DNA from 2 places in the Blautia liquoris genome. Region 2 is predicted to be linked to the other one. Evidence: predicted binding sites of a transcription regulator. Region 2 holds the regulator's gene; the other holds the start of a gene.

Region 1 (6,654 bases), 1.3 Mb from region 2:
CCAAACAACCAATGCCGCAAGCACAACAGCTGCTGCTCCATATCCAAGACGGTGAATCCATCTCTCTTTCTGTATCGTCTTTACACGGTTGTTTTTTACCTGTTGGTCTGCTTTTGTTTTTTTCTGGCTCATCATGTAATCTCCTTTTTTACAACTTTTTTCAGTATACTACATGTCAGAAAAATTTACAATACTACTATGACGCCTCCGTCATTTGCATACATAGTACTTACCCCTCCTGTATCAAGGATGTAAGAATCTTTTACCTTTATTCTTTTCTTAATCGCATCAAGCACCATCTGGGCCCTCTCGGGACAATTACAGTGTGAAATCGCAAGTGTTCGCTGTTCACTGTCAACTGCTCTTTCCACAATCAGATCAACCATCTTCACCAGTGCCTTATTAATCCCTCTGGCCTGATCAAACTGACAGATCTCCCCTTCCGGTGTAGCTCCGCAGATTGGCTTAATCTTAAGAGCCGATGCAAAAAAAGCTTTGAAGTTGCTGAGACGGCCGTTTTTTCTGAGTGTTTCCAGATTTTCAACAACAAAATACGTATTCTGGCTGTGAATATATCTTTCAACCTCTTCTACAACCTTCTGAAAGGGCATATCCTGCTCTTCACATTCTATAATCTTTTGTGCAATTAATGTCTGACCAACAGAAGCTGATCTGGAATTAAAGACATGTATCTTTATGTCCGGAACATGATCCAATGCCATGGACTGACCTAAAACTGCACTGTTATAAGATCCGCTGAGCTCTGCCGAAAGCGTAACTGCATAATGATGAGTTTCTCCTGTCATATAACTGTCATAATAAAATTTTGGCGAAGGGCAGGAAGACTTCGGACATTCCGGTGTTGCTGCAACTTTCTCCAGAAAATAATTCTGGTCGAAAGTATCGTCATCTATGAATGTCTCTCCTCCAACTTCAAGAGTTAAGGGTGCTGATATGACTCTTTGGTCTTTTTTCATCCGGGGTGTAAGCTCCCCACAGCTATCTATTACTATATTAAAGCTCATGTAGTTGCCTCCATTTATCATTGCTCTGTAATGTAGTTTTCATAACCACATGTTAGATATACTATAACATATATTTCTGCGATTTGCAAAGCCTTTTTTACCCGTAATTCCCTTGCGAAATATCAAAATAAAAGGTATACTAACAGTCAGTATCAGCAAAGTGTGGGAAGCCACAGGCAAACCAGTGCTCTTTTTCATGCTTGCATGAAAAAGGCATAATTCCTACGAACAAACATGAGAAAGGATTCACTCTTATGCGTTACATTATCAATAAAGAACTTCAGGCGGTATCCGATGACACGATTACTGACCCGCAAGACGAAATTCTTGAAATACTAGACGAAAATCAGGCAAGAATCAACAGCAAGAATCTATGCTATCAAAGGGAACTTCTTCGTACTTTGGACGAGACCATCTCCTATTGTAAGATAGAGATGCTGCCCAAAGCTGTAATTGGAACTTTGCTGATTCCAGATAAACAGACCCCTCACACATCTACGATATCTGTGCAGTTTTATTATGAACAAAAGCATCTTATTATCATAGATGATGCAAAGCATCTGTCGGATACGAAAGCACTTCTTCTCGACAAATCCTTTGCCTCAATTGACGACAGTTATCGCTTTTTCTTTGAGTTTCTGGAGTCATTGATCGATGGAGATACCGTTTTTCTTCAAAACTATGAGAGACGGCTTGCGACCATGGAAGAATCTATGTCAGATATCCTTCCGAAAGAGCTGAGCATGGATGTCACGAAAGACCGCCGTGAACTCCTTTTGTATCACTCTTATTACCAGCAGCTGATGGACATGTTTGAAATTCTCTCAGAAAATATCACCCACTTTTTTCCGGATGAATATTCTTCACAATTTCAACGCCTTCTTGGCAGAGTAGACCGACTCTATGACAACACGCAGATGCTTCGTGAATATGCTCATCAGATTAGAGAGATGCAGCAGTCCCGGATTGATCTGCACCAGAATGATACGATGAGGATTCTGACTGTAGTCACCACAATTTTCTTCCCTCTTTCTCTGATCACCGGATGGTATGGTATGAATTTTAACAACATGCCTGAACTTTCTCACCCATTTGGCTATTTTATTCTGATTATCATCTGTGCAGTAATCGTTATCGGAGAAATTATATACTTTAAAAAGAAAGGATGGCTGTAACATGATCGCACTTACCGTAAGAAGCCTGAAGGCTTTTATGAATAGTCTCCTGATTGCTGATACCTTCGACTGTTTTCAGGTTTCGGAGGCGACAATCACCACCTTTACCACCTTCTCCATAGACGGGATACTTCACCCTGACTTTTATGGATCAGATAGATCTGAAGAAATACAAACATCTGGAAGGATTCAGGTCCTCTGGAAAGAAATCAAACCCTATTGCTTCTCTGTCATAAAGGGAAAGCATACCCCCCTCTCCTTCAAATTCGTTCTTCAGCTTCCAAAGAAAGAGACTTTAGATCTGATTGAAAAAAGCGGTCTTCCTATCAAAGGGGATGACCTCTTCGGACTCTATGTAAATTGTCAGTATAATGGTGATACACTGACACTCACCACCGGCACTTCTCTTCGTGTATTTACACTGGACAAATCTTTAGATCATGCCTGGGATCAGAAACTTAAAAGTTTTCTGAGCAGTCAGAATATCGAAGTATGCGAAAATTAAATCAAAGCAGCTTTCACCGCATAAAAAAGACCGGAATCTCTTTTGAGAATTCCGGTCTTTTGACCCTGGTATCATATCACTTTGTAAGCACCATCATAATTTCGTTGCTGCGATTGATAAATTTTGTCATCTGCTCCGGTGCCAGTGGCTTATTTCCAAGGCATGCAAGATCATAAAGCTGTTCACAGATCATACCTGCATGTTCTCCGTCAGCATGTTCGAACAGATATTTTACAAGTGGATGATTCGCATTTAATACAAGATTTTCTGTTCCGCCAAACATCGACGGGTCGCTTCCTGCCATGCCATACATCTTCATCATGTCCTGCATACGACGAGTTTCTTCTGATATAGTAAGCATAGAAGAGATGTTCTGATTTTTCAGATTTTCTACCTTTATTTCAAGATTGGACTTATTCAATGTTTTCTTAAACAAATCACCCAATGCAGTTGTCTCTTCAGAAAGATCCACTGAATTATCTTTCAGATCTTCCGTCAAATCGGCATCAATTCTCTGGAATTTCACTTCTTCATTGATACGTTCAACATGAGAAATGAATGAAGAATCAATATTATGTTTCAGAATCACCGCATCTTTGTTCTCTTCACGGAACATGTTGATGTACTGGCTTTGTTGTGTCTCATCAGTGACATAATAAATGGTCGTCTTATCAGGCTCTTTTTCTTCTTTATTTTCTTCAGAATCTTTATTTTCTTCGGAATCTCCCTTTTCTGAAGGTTCTTTTAATTTTTCATCGGAAGAGCTCTCTGTCTTGACTGTTTCCTCATCGGTTTCTTGCGGTTTTTTGTTCTCTGTTAGGCAGTCTGTAAGAGTCAGATATTTGCCATCTATGTTCTTGTAGAGAATATAGTCCATCATCTTACCGGAGAATTTCTCATCCTTGATACATCCGAACTTAATAAAAGGGCTGATGTCATCCCAGTATTTTTCATAGTTATCACGATCTGTTTTACACATACCGCTTAACTTGTCCGCAACCTTCTTAGAGATATAGTCTGCGATTTTCTTTACGAATCCATCATTTTGCAGAGCACTCCTTGACACATTCAGCGGGAAGTCAGGGCAGTCGATCACGCCTTTTAACAGCATCAGATACTCTGGAATCACTTCTTTGATATTGTCTGCAATAAACACCTGATTGTTGTATAATTTGATCGTTCCTTCTATCGAATCATACTCTGTATTAATTCTCGGGAAATATAAGATCCCTTTCATATTAAACGGATAATCCATATTCAGATGAATCCAAAACAGCGGTTCACGGTAATCGTTGAAGACCTTGCGGTAGAATTCTTTATAATCTTCATCGGTGCAGTCATTCGGATGTTTTGTCCAAAGAGGATGGATATCACTAATCGACACCGGACGCTTATTGATTTTTACTGTTTCTTTTGCAGGAGATACTTCGACAACTTCCTTCTCTCCATCTTCATTTTCACGTTCTTCGGTCTTAGCATCCTCGTGAATGTGCTCAACGACAACATCGTCTTCCCGTAAATCACTCTCATCAATAGTCTCATATTCCTGAGGGGCATCTGCCTTAGAAAGAAAGATCTCAACTGGCATAAATGAACAGTATTTTTCCAAAACTTCACGCATACGGTATTCGTTGGCAAATTCAAGACAGTCTTCGTTCAGAAACAATGTGATTTCTGTTCCGACAGTTTCTTTTGTGCCGTCTTTCATATCATACTCCGTGCTGCCGTCACACTCCCAGTGTACAGGAGCACTGTCAGGCTGGCAGGAAAGTGTGTCGATATGAACATCATCAGCCACCATAAACGCTGAATAAAATCCCATGCCAAAGTGGCCGATAATCTGATCTTTATCCGTCTTATCTTTATATTTTTCCAGAAACTCAGTTGCACCGGAAAAAGCGATCTGAGTGATATACTCTTCCACTTCCTGTGCGGTCATTCCTATACCATTGTCGATAAACTTTAAGGTTTTATCTTCTGGGTTTACAATGACATCAATCTTTGGCTTATAATCCTCGGGAAACTGATAATCACCAATCACTTCCAGTTTTTTTAACTTTGTAATTGCATCACAGCCATTCGATACCATCTCACGCACAAAAATATCGTGATCAGAATACATCCATTTTTTAATAATCGGGAAAATATTATCGCTGTTAATCGAAAGATTTCCATGTTTTTCTGCCATGGCTTTACACTCCTTTTTCTCTTATTCCTTTTTTCGGATTTCAAAAGTCATGGCAAATCCCGCGACAGGAAATGTCAGACCTACAACCCTGATATCTTATATATTAGTCCTTTCTACTGTAAAAGTCAATAGAAAATTAGCACTCAATTTAATCGAGTGCTAATAATAACCGATGCCCGGACGGCATAAAAATGTCTTTTTACCTTAGCATCATCCGAATCAGCTTTTCTTTTCTCTTTCCGTAAGGCGGATAGCGCAGAGGAATATCAATCCGCGAGGAGCTCTTCACAATACTCTTACTATGGGTAAATGTTTCATAGGATTTCTTTCCATGATAACTGCCCATACCACTGGATCCGACCCCACCAAAGCCCATGCGGGAAGTGGCAAGATGAATAATTGTGTCATTGATACATCCTCCCCCGAATGAAAGATTCATAATCTCTTGTTCAACCTTTGGATTTTTTGTAAAAAGGTATAGTGCCAAGGGCTTTTCCCTTTTTGAGATAAAAGCATCTGCGTCACTTATAGTTTTATATGTCAAGACAGGAATAAGGGGTCCGAAGATCTCCTCTTGCATCACAGGCTCACTCTCATTCACCGGATACAAGATGGTCGGTTCAATCTTAAGAGTGTCCCTGCTATAATTCCCGCCGAAGAATACTTCGCCGTGATTTAGCAGACCGAGTAGTCTTTCAAAATGCTTTTCATTAATAATTCTGGGGTAATCTGAATTTTCAAATATATTTCCATACATCTTTTTTGTCCAGTGTATCAAATGTTCAAGAAATTTATCAATTACAGATTCCTGTACCAGACAATAATCCGGAGCGACACATGTCTGTCCGGAATTTAGGAACTTGCCGAATACAACTCGTTTTGCCGCCAGATTCAGGTCCGCAGATTCCTCTATAATACAGGGACTTTTCCCCCCAAGTTCCAGAGAAACCGGGGTCAGATGTTCGGAGGCTTTTTCCATTACAATCTTTCCTACAGCAACACTCCCGGTAAAAAATATATAGTCGAACCGCTGATTTAAAAGTTCCGTGTTCTCATCGCGTCCGCCTTCCACGACGGCTGCGTACTTTTGGGGAAAAATTTCAGAAATCAGACGGCAGATAACGCTTGAAGTATGACTGGCATATGCAGACGGTTTGACAATACAGCAGTTTCCCGCGGCAATAGCACCAATCAAAGGTTCCATGCTAAGCATAAAAGGATAGTTCCATGGTGATAGAATAAGAACAAGTCCATAAGGTTCTGTTCTCACAAAACTTCTGGCAGGAAACTGTGCCGGCGAGCTTAACACCGTTTTGTCCCTATCCCAGAAAGGAAGGTGTTTCCTGACATATGACAGTTCTGAGTAAACCATACCAATTTCAGCCATATAAGATTCACAGTTCGATTTTTTGAGATCCTTTCTCAGTGCCTCTTGTATCAGCCTTTCATTTCTTTTGATTGCCTTTTGCAGGCATGTCAATGCCTTCAGGCGGAAATCAAGAGATTTTGTCCCTCCAAAATTGTAAAATTTTCTCTGTTCTTCAACAAGCTCCCTAATCTCCTGCATATTGCACGCTCCTTTATTTTGATCCGGTTCTTAACGCTTATCCCTCAACGATAAGATATTTTCCGCTCGGCAGAGCAAACACCTCGGACGCCTCTTCCAGATCTGCATCCTCCATACCATCGACATCCATACCGCTCTCCTTTAGATAAGATCGAACATCGTCGATTGTATCAATAACTGCTGCCATACAATCT
Region 2 (6,654 bases):
TTGAATATTCGGTTGCCCTTGCAGTTACACGCAAGCTGTTAGTGATGATTGTAACATTCTTATCAGAGATATAGTCAATCATGTTACGACAGGTTGTGCCGGAATCGATATAGATGATATCGCCATCTTCCACAAGCTGAGCCGCCTGACGACACAAAAGATCCTTTTCACGTGCCAGGGCGACTGTTTTTTCACGGCAGGAAATAGTTTCTTTTGGTCTGCTGCTTATGCCGGAGGTGTTATTAACATTCGGCTTTTCCATGATATCACCATAGTTCAAAGAAGGTATCTCCATATTCTCAGGTATAGTTACAGATTTTGCTTTACTCATATTTATGTCTTCTGGCATATTGTCCTCATTCTTAATGTAGAAGTTTCTGTCGATTTCTTTTTCCAGTGCCTCCTGAATTGTGTTCGCCAGAGTTTCGTCGTCTGAAATGATCTCTGAAGAATCAGATGCCGGACGCTGATCTTTGTGTTCAGTTGATTCCAGAAATTCGGAAGTGTCAGAATCTGCGTTCTTAAAGGACTTACTGTTGGCGAATTCCAGTAGATTTTGCGCCCTGATTTTCTTCATATCGTCTTCTTCATCGTTTTTCAAAATTCCGGACAGGATATACAATACAACCAGAGCAGAAAATAATAAGCATAAGATAATTCTTCCCTCAAAAGAATGTGCTGCTATGGATATGTAGCCGATCAGAGGAACCGTGATATATACCTTCTCTGCAGTTTCCTTGGCTTTGAACAAACCTTCTTTTCCTGTAAATTTGGATACGTGAACAGAAGTGTCAGAAAAGTCGAGTAGCTGATCTCCCTCATCCAGGCGATTTGTGTTTACAGGATGACTGTAAACAACAGTACCAATCCCCAAATTGGTATCTGTTATGTTGTGGTCAATAATTACAGTTGTAACCCCCGCAGATGGCGGAATTATCAGAGCCAGTGCAGACAGTAGGAAACAAATGATAAGTAAATTGATAATTAGTCGTAAATGTTTAGTCACTTTGCCTTTCTCCTTTGTTTTTGTCAGTGCCTTTTATTATAACTTGAGTTGAAAAAATATGCAAGACTTTTCTAATACGTATTATATGTGAATTGGGAGTGGATGACTATACTTATCTGGTTAAGCATGATAAAATATGTAAGATTATATATAATTCTCGGGCAGGAGGAAAGAGTAGATGGATCATTTTGAATTACATTCCAAATATCAGCCTACCGGTGATCAGCCGGAAGCGATTGCCAGACTGGTCAAGGGATTTAAAGAAGGAAATCAGGCAGAGACGTTACTCGGGGTAACCGGGTCAGGCAAAACTTTCACGATGGCTAATGTGATAAAGCAGATGAATAAGCCTACACTGGTCATTGCACATAATAAAACCCTTGCGGCGCAGCTTTATGGAGAATTTAAAGAATTTTTTCCTGAAAATGCGGTAGAATATTTTGTGTCTTATTATGATTATTATCAGCCGGAGGCGTACGTTCCGTCTTCGGATACGTATATAGCAAAAGATTCAGCAATCAATGATGAGATTGATAAACTTCGTTTGTCAGCTACCTCTTCGTTAAGTGAAAGAAAGGATGTCATCATCGTTTCCAGTGTATCTTGTATCTATGGAATCGGAAGTCCTTCCGATTATATGAATATGACGATATCTTTAAGGCCCGGAATGGAAAAAGACCGGGATGAGGTGATTAAAGAGCTGATCAATATACAGTATGACAGAAACGACATGGATTTTCACAGAGGAACCTTTCGCGTGCGCGGAGATGTTCTTGAGATATTCCCGGCTGAGGAAAGTGAGCTTGCGGTCCGCGTCGAGTTCTTCGGGGATGAGATTGACCGAATTACTCAGATTGATACCCTGACAGGAGAAATTAAGTCTGAATTGAAACATATTGCAATCTTTCCGGCATCTCATTATGTCGTTCCCTTGGAAAAAATCCGCGAAGCAACCGTTGAGATTGAGGCGGAGCTTGAGGAAAGAATCAGATATTTTAAGAGTGAGGACAAGCTTTTAGAGGCACAGAGAATTGAAGAGAGAACGAATTTCGATATCGAGATGTTAAGGGAGACCGGGATCTGTGCCGGAATCGAGAATTATTCCCGACATCTGACAGGCTTAAAACCAGGACAGCCGCCCTTTACGCTGATTGACTATTTCCCGGATGATTTTCTGATTATGATTGATGAGTCACACAAGACGATTCCACAGATTCGCGGTATGTATGCAGGTGATCAGTCCCGCAAGGGAACACTGGTGGATTATGGCTTCCGTCTTCCCTCTGCAAAGGACAATCGTCCCTTGAATTTTGAGGAGTTCGAAAGTAAGATTGATCAGATTATGTTTGTCTCGGCGACACCAGGAGAATATGAAGGGGATCATGAACTTCTGCGTGCTGACCAGATCATACGACCGACCGGACTGCTGGATCCGAGAGTTGAAGTAAGGCCGGTACAAGGCCAGATTGATGATCTGATCAGTGAAGTTAATAAAGAGGTGAAAAAACATAACAAAGTATTAATTACGACGCTTACCAAACGAATGGCAGAGGATCTCACGGATTACATGAAGGAGAATGGCATCCGTGTACGCTATCTGCACTCAGACATTGATACGCTGGAGAGGACGAAGATCATCCGTGATATGCGTCTGAATGTATTCGATGTGCTGGTGGGAATCAACCTTTTACGAGAAGGACTTGATATCCCTGAAATTACTCTTGTTGCAATATTAGATGCAGATAAAGAAGGATTTCTGCGCTCAGAGACTTCCCTGATTCAAACCATAGGAAGAGCTGCCAGAAACTCGCAGGGTCATGTGATTATGTATGCAGATATGATGACCGACTCTATGAGACAGGCTATCGATGAAACAAAAAGGCGGCGCATGCTTCAGCAAAAGTATAATGAAGAACATGGAATTACACCTAAGACGATTGAAAAAGGTGTGCGTGATTTGATCAGTATCTCACAGGATGTGGCAAAAACGGAAGATCAGATGGAAAAAGATCCTGAATCTATGAGTAAGGATGAACTCGAGAAATTGATTAAAAAAGTAAAAAAGGAGATGAAGGCAGCAGCGGCGGAACTGAACTTCGAGGCCGCTGCCGGGCTTCGCGATCAGATGATTCAACTAAAGAAATATCTCGAGGAATTTTGACTTTTTTAAATAAAAACCAATAAAGGTGTTGACAAAATCAAAAGTCAGTACTATAGTAAGAACATAGATGTTAGCACTCCACAACATCGAGTGCTAACAAACCTGATAGGAGTGCAACAGCGAAACGACGTAATGTGCCAGGCATTCTGCAGGTATCAAAATCATAAGAAGGGAGCTTGGAACATTGGATTTGGATGAAAGGAAACAAAAGATTTTAAATGCGATTATCCAGACTTACCTGGACACAGGCGAACCGGTTGGATCCAGAACCATTTCCAAATATACAGACTTGAATCTGAGCTCTGCTACGATAAGGAATGAGATGTCGGATCTGGAGGAGATGGGTTACATTATGCAGCCCCATACTTCAGCCGGCCGAATTCCATCAGATAAAGGTTATCGACTATATGTCAATCAACTTATGAGGGAAAAGAACCAGGAAGTTGAAGATATCCAGCAGCTTGCGATCAAGAGAACTGACAGGCTGGAGAAGGTTCTTCAGCAGGTGGTGAGGGTTCTGGCAATGAATACAAACTATGCTACAATGATCACCGGACCTCAGATCCATAAAACCAGGCTGAAATTCATTCAGCTGTCCAAGGTCAGCGAAGAGCAGATATTAGCTGTGATTGTTGCCGAGGGAAATATGGTTAAGAATCGGATGATTCCACTGGAAGAGCCGATCAATGACGAGCAGATATTGAAATTGAATCTGATGCTGAATACACAATTAAACGGCCTGACTATGGACCAGATCAATCTCGGCATGATAACCAAATTGAAAGAAGAAGCCGGCATTCACAGCAGTGTGATTAATAATGTGCTGGATGCGGTGGCTGCTGCAATTGCTGTAGATGCTGATGATGTTCCTGTGTATACCAGTGGTACTACAAACTTTTTGAAATATCCGGAACTTGTTACAGACAGTGAGAAAGCCAGTCAGCTTCTGGGCACTTTCGAAGAAAAAGAAGTGCTGATAGATATGCTCAAAAATGTAGAAAACAGCAGTGGTGAAGATGACGAGAACAGCACAGGCATCCAGATTTATATAGGGAATGAGTCCCCGGTTCAGACGATGAAAGACTGCTCCGTTGTCACTACTACCTATGAATTAGGGGATGGAATGACGGGCACAATAGGAATTGTGGGTCCCAAACGTATGGATTACGAAAATGTGGTGGATAACCTGAAGACTTTGAAGAGTCAGCTGGATGGGATATTCAAAAAACAAAAAAAACCGGATACTTAAAAGGCGGTGGATAATAAGTGTCACAAGAAAATAAGAAAGTAGACGAGAAAATGGAGAATACCGAAAAAGACTTAACGGACATCCATAAACAAACGGATCAGATACAGACCGAATCGGATGTCCAGGAGACACCTAAGGAGACGGATCAGCCACAGGATGAGAAAACTGCGGACGATAAGAAGCAGGATCAGAAAAAAGAAACTGATGAGGAAAAGCAGGAGCTAAAAGAAGATTTAAAAGATGGTGCTAAAGAAAAAGATAAAAAGTTTTTTAAGAGAAAGAAAGACAAAAAAGACGAGAAAATTGAAGAATTGACAGATCAGCTTAAGCGCCAGATGGCTGAGTTCGATAATTTCAGAAAACGCACGGAGAAAGAAAAATCAGGAATGTATTCCATGGGTGCGAAGGATGTTGTGGAGAAAATTCTGCCAGTTGTAGACAACTTCGAAAGAGGACTTGCGACAGCATCGGATATGTCAGATCCTTTTGTCAACGGGATGAATAAAATTTATAAACAACTAACTCAAGTTATGGAAGATATGGGGGTGACTGCAATTGAAGCAGTCGGAAATAAATTTGACCCCAATCTGCACAACGCAGTGATGCATGTGGAAGATGAAGATGCAGATGAGAACGTTGTTGTAGAAGAGTTCCAAAAGGGCTATTTATATAAAGACTCTGTCGTACGCCACAGCATGGTAAAAGTGGCAAATTGATATGATACCAGGGTCAAAAGGTCCTGCGTTTCATGCTTGCATGAAAAAGCATGACCTTGGGACCCGAACAAACATGAGAAAGCAACCCGATTAGGGTGTATTTCGAATGTTTGTAGGATTACGTGAGCACAAAGTGCGGAGTAATCCGTGTATCATACATTGATATGATACCAGGGTCAAAATTCATATAGAATAATCAGGTAATCAGGAGGAATAAAAACTATGAGTAAAATAATTGGTATTGATTTAGGTACAACCAACAGCTGTGTCGCAGTGATGGAGGGTGGAAAACCAACGGTTATCACGAACACAGAAGGTGCCAGAACGACACCGTCGGTTGTAGCGTTTACAAAAACAGGAGAGAGACTTGTCGGAGAACCTGCAAAACGTCAGGCTGTTACCAATGCAGACAAGACAATTTCTTCCATCAAGAGACATATGGGAACGGATTATCGTGTTACGATTGAGGGAAAGAATTATTCACCGCAGGAGATCTCAGCGATGATTCTCCAGAAGATGAAAAGCGATGCAGAAAATTACCTCGGCGAAAAAGTAACAGAGGCAGTGATCACAGTTCCCGCTTATTTCAATGATGCACAGCGCCAAGCGACAAAAGATGCCGGAAAAATTGCAGGACTTGATGTAAAACGTATTATCAATGAGCCTACAGCGGCAGCTCTTGCCTATGGCCTGGATAATGAAAAAGAACAGAAAATCATGGTTTATGATCTGGGTGGCGGTACATTTGATGTCTCCGTCATTGAAATTGGAGACGGTGTAATTGAAGTATTATCAACCGCTGGAAACAATAAACTGGGCGGCGATGATTTCGATCAGAAGATCGCGGATTACATGATTGCCGAATTTAAGAAGAATGAAGGCGTTGATCTGTCCGGTGACAAGATGGCTATGCAGCGTATCAAAGAAGCTGCAGAGAAGGCAAAAAAAGAGCTTTCAAGCGCAACAACGACGAATATTAACCTTCCATTTATCACTGCGACTTCAGACGGACCGAAACATTTTGATATGAATCTGACAAAGGCCAAATTTGACGAGCTGACAAGTGATCTTGTCGAGAAGACAGCAGAGCCGGTTACAAGAGCTCTTTCTGATGCCGGAATCTCAGCTTCTGAACTTGGAAAAGTACTTCTGGTTGGCGGATCTACCCGAATTCCCGCGGTACAGGACAAAGTAAAACAGCTGACAGGTCATGAACCAAGCAAAAGCCTGAACCCAGATGAATGTGTTGCACTTGGTGCTTCCGTACAAGGTGGAAAACTTGCAGGGGATTCAGGAGCAGGTGATGTTCTTCTGCTTGATGTCACTCCGTTGTCATTATCCATCGAGACGATGGGTGGAGTTGCCACTCGTCTGATTGAACGTAACACAACAATTCCTACTAAGAAGAGTCAGGTGTTCTCGACTGCAGCTGATAACCAGACAGCAGTTGATATCAACGTAGTTCAGGGTGAGCGTCAATTTGCCAAGGACAATAAATCTCTTGGTCAGTTTCGTCTGGACG

Evidence for each region. Region 2 encodes HrcA, which represses chaperone genes, less so after heat shock. Its sites were predicted from a motif close to TGTTAGCACTCNNNNNNNNNGAGTGCTAACA; they were not measured.
Region 1: the regulator HrcA is predicted to act here: its motif matches at 5,028-5,058, upstream of htpG (molecular chaperone HtpG).

Annotation. Positions count from the first base shown of each region.
Region 1 is NZ_CP063304.1:1,790,005-1,796,658, forward strand. Features, by position in the region: gene INP51_RS08250 (hypothetical protein) at 1-135, opposite strand, end outside; gene INP51_RS08255 (DegV family protein) at 186-1,025, opposite strand; gene INP51_RS08260 (magnesium transporter CorA family protein) at 1,280-2,200, shown strand; gene INP51_RS08265 (DUF5721 family protein) at 2,202-2,705, shown strand; gene htpG (molecular chaperone HtpG) at 2,782-4,893, opposite strand; gene INP51_RS08275 (aldehyde dehydrogenase) at 5,093-6,460, opposite strand; gene INP51_RS08280 (glyoxalase) at 6,498-6,654, opposite strand, start outside.
Region 2 is NZ_CP063304.1:457,295-463,948, forward strand. Features, by position in the region: gene INP51_RS02190 (DeoR/GlpR family DNA-binding transcription regulator) at 1-1,006, opposite strand, end outside; gene uvrB (excinuclease ABC subunit UvrB) at 1,185-3,167, shown strand; gene hrcA (heat-inducible transcriptional repressor HrcA) at 3,352-4,416, shown strand; gene grpE (nucleotide exchange factor GrpE) at 4,467-5,132, shown strand; gene dnaK (molecular chaperone DnaK) at 5,355-6,654, shown strand, end outside.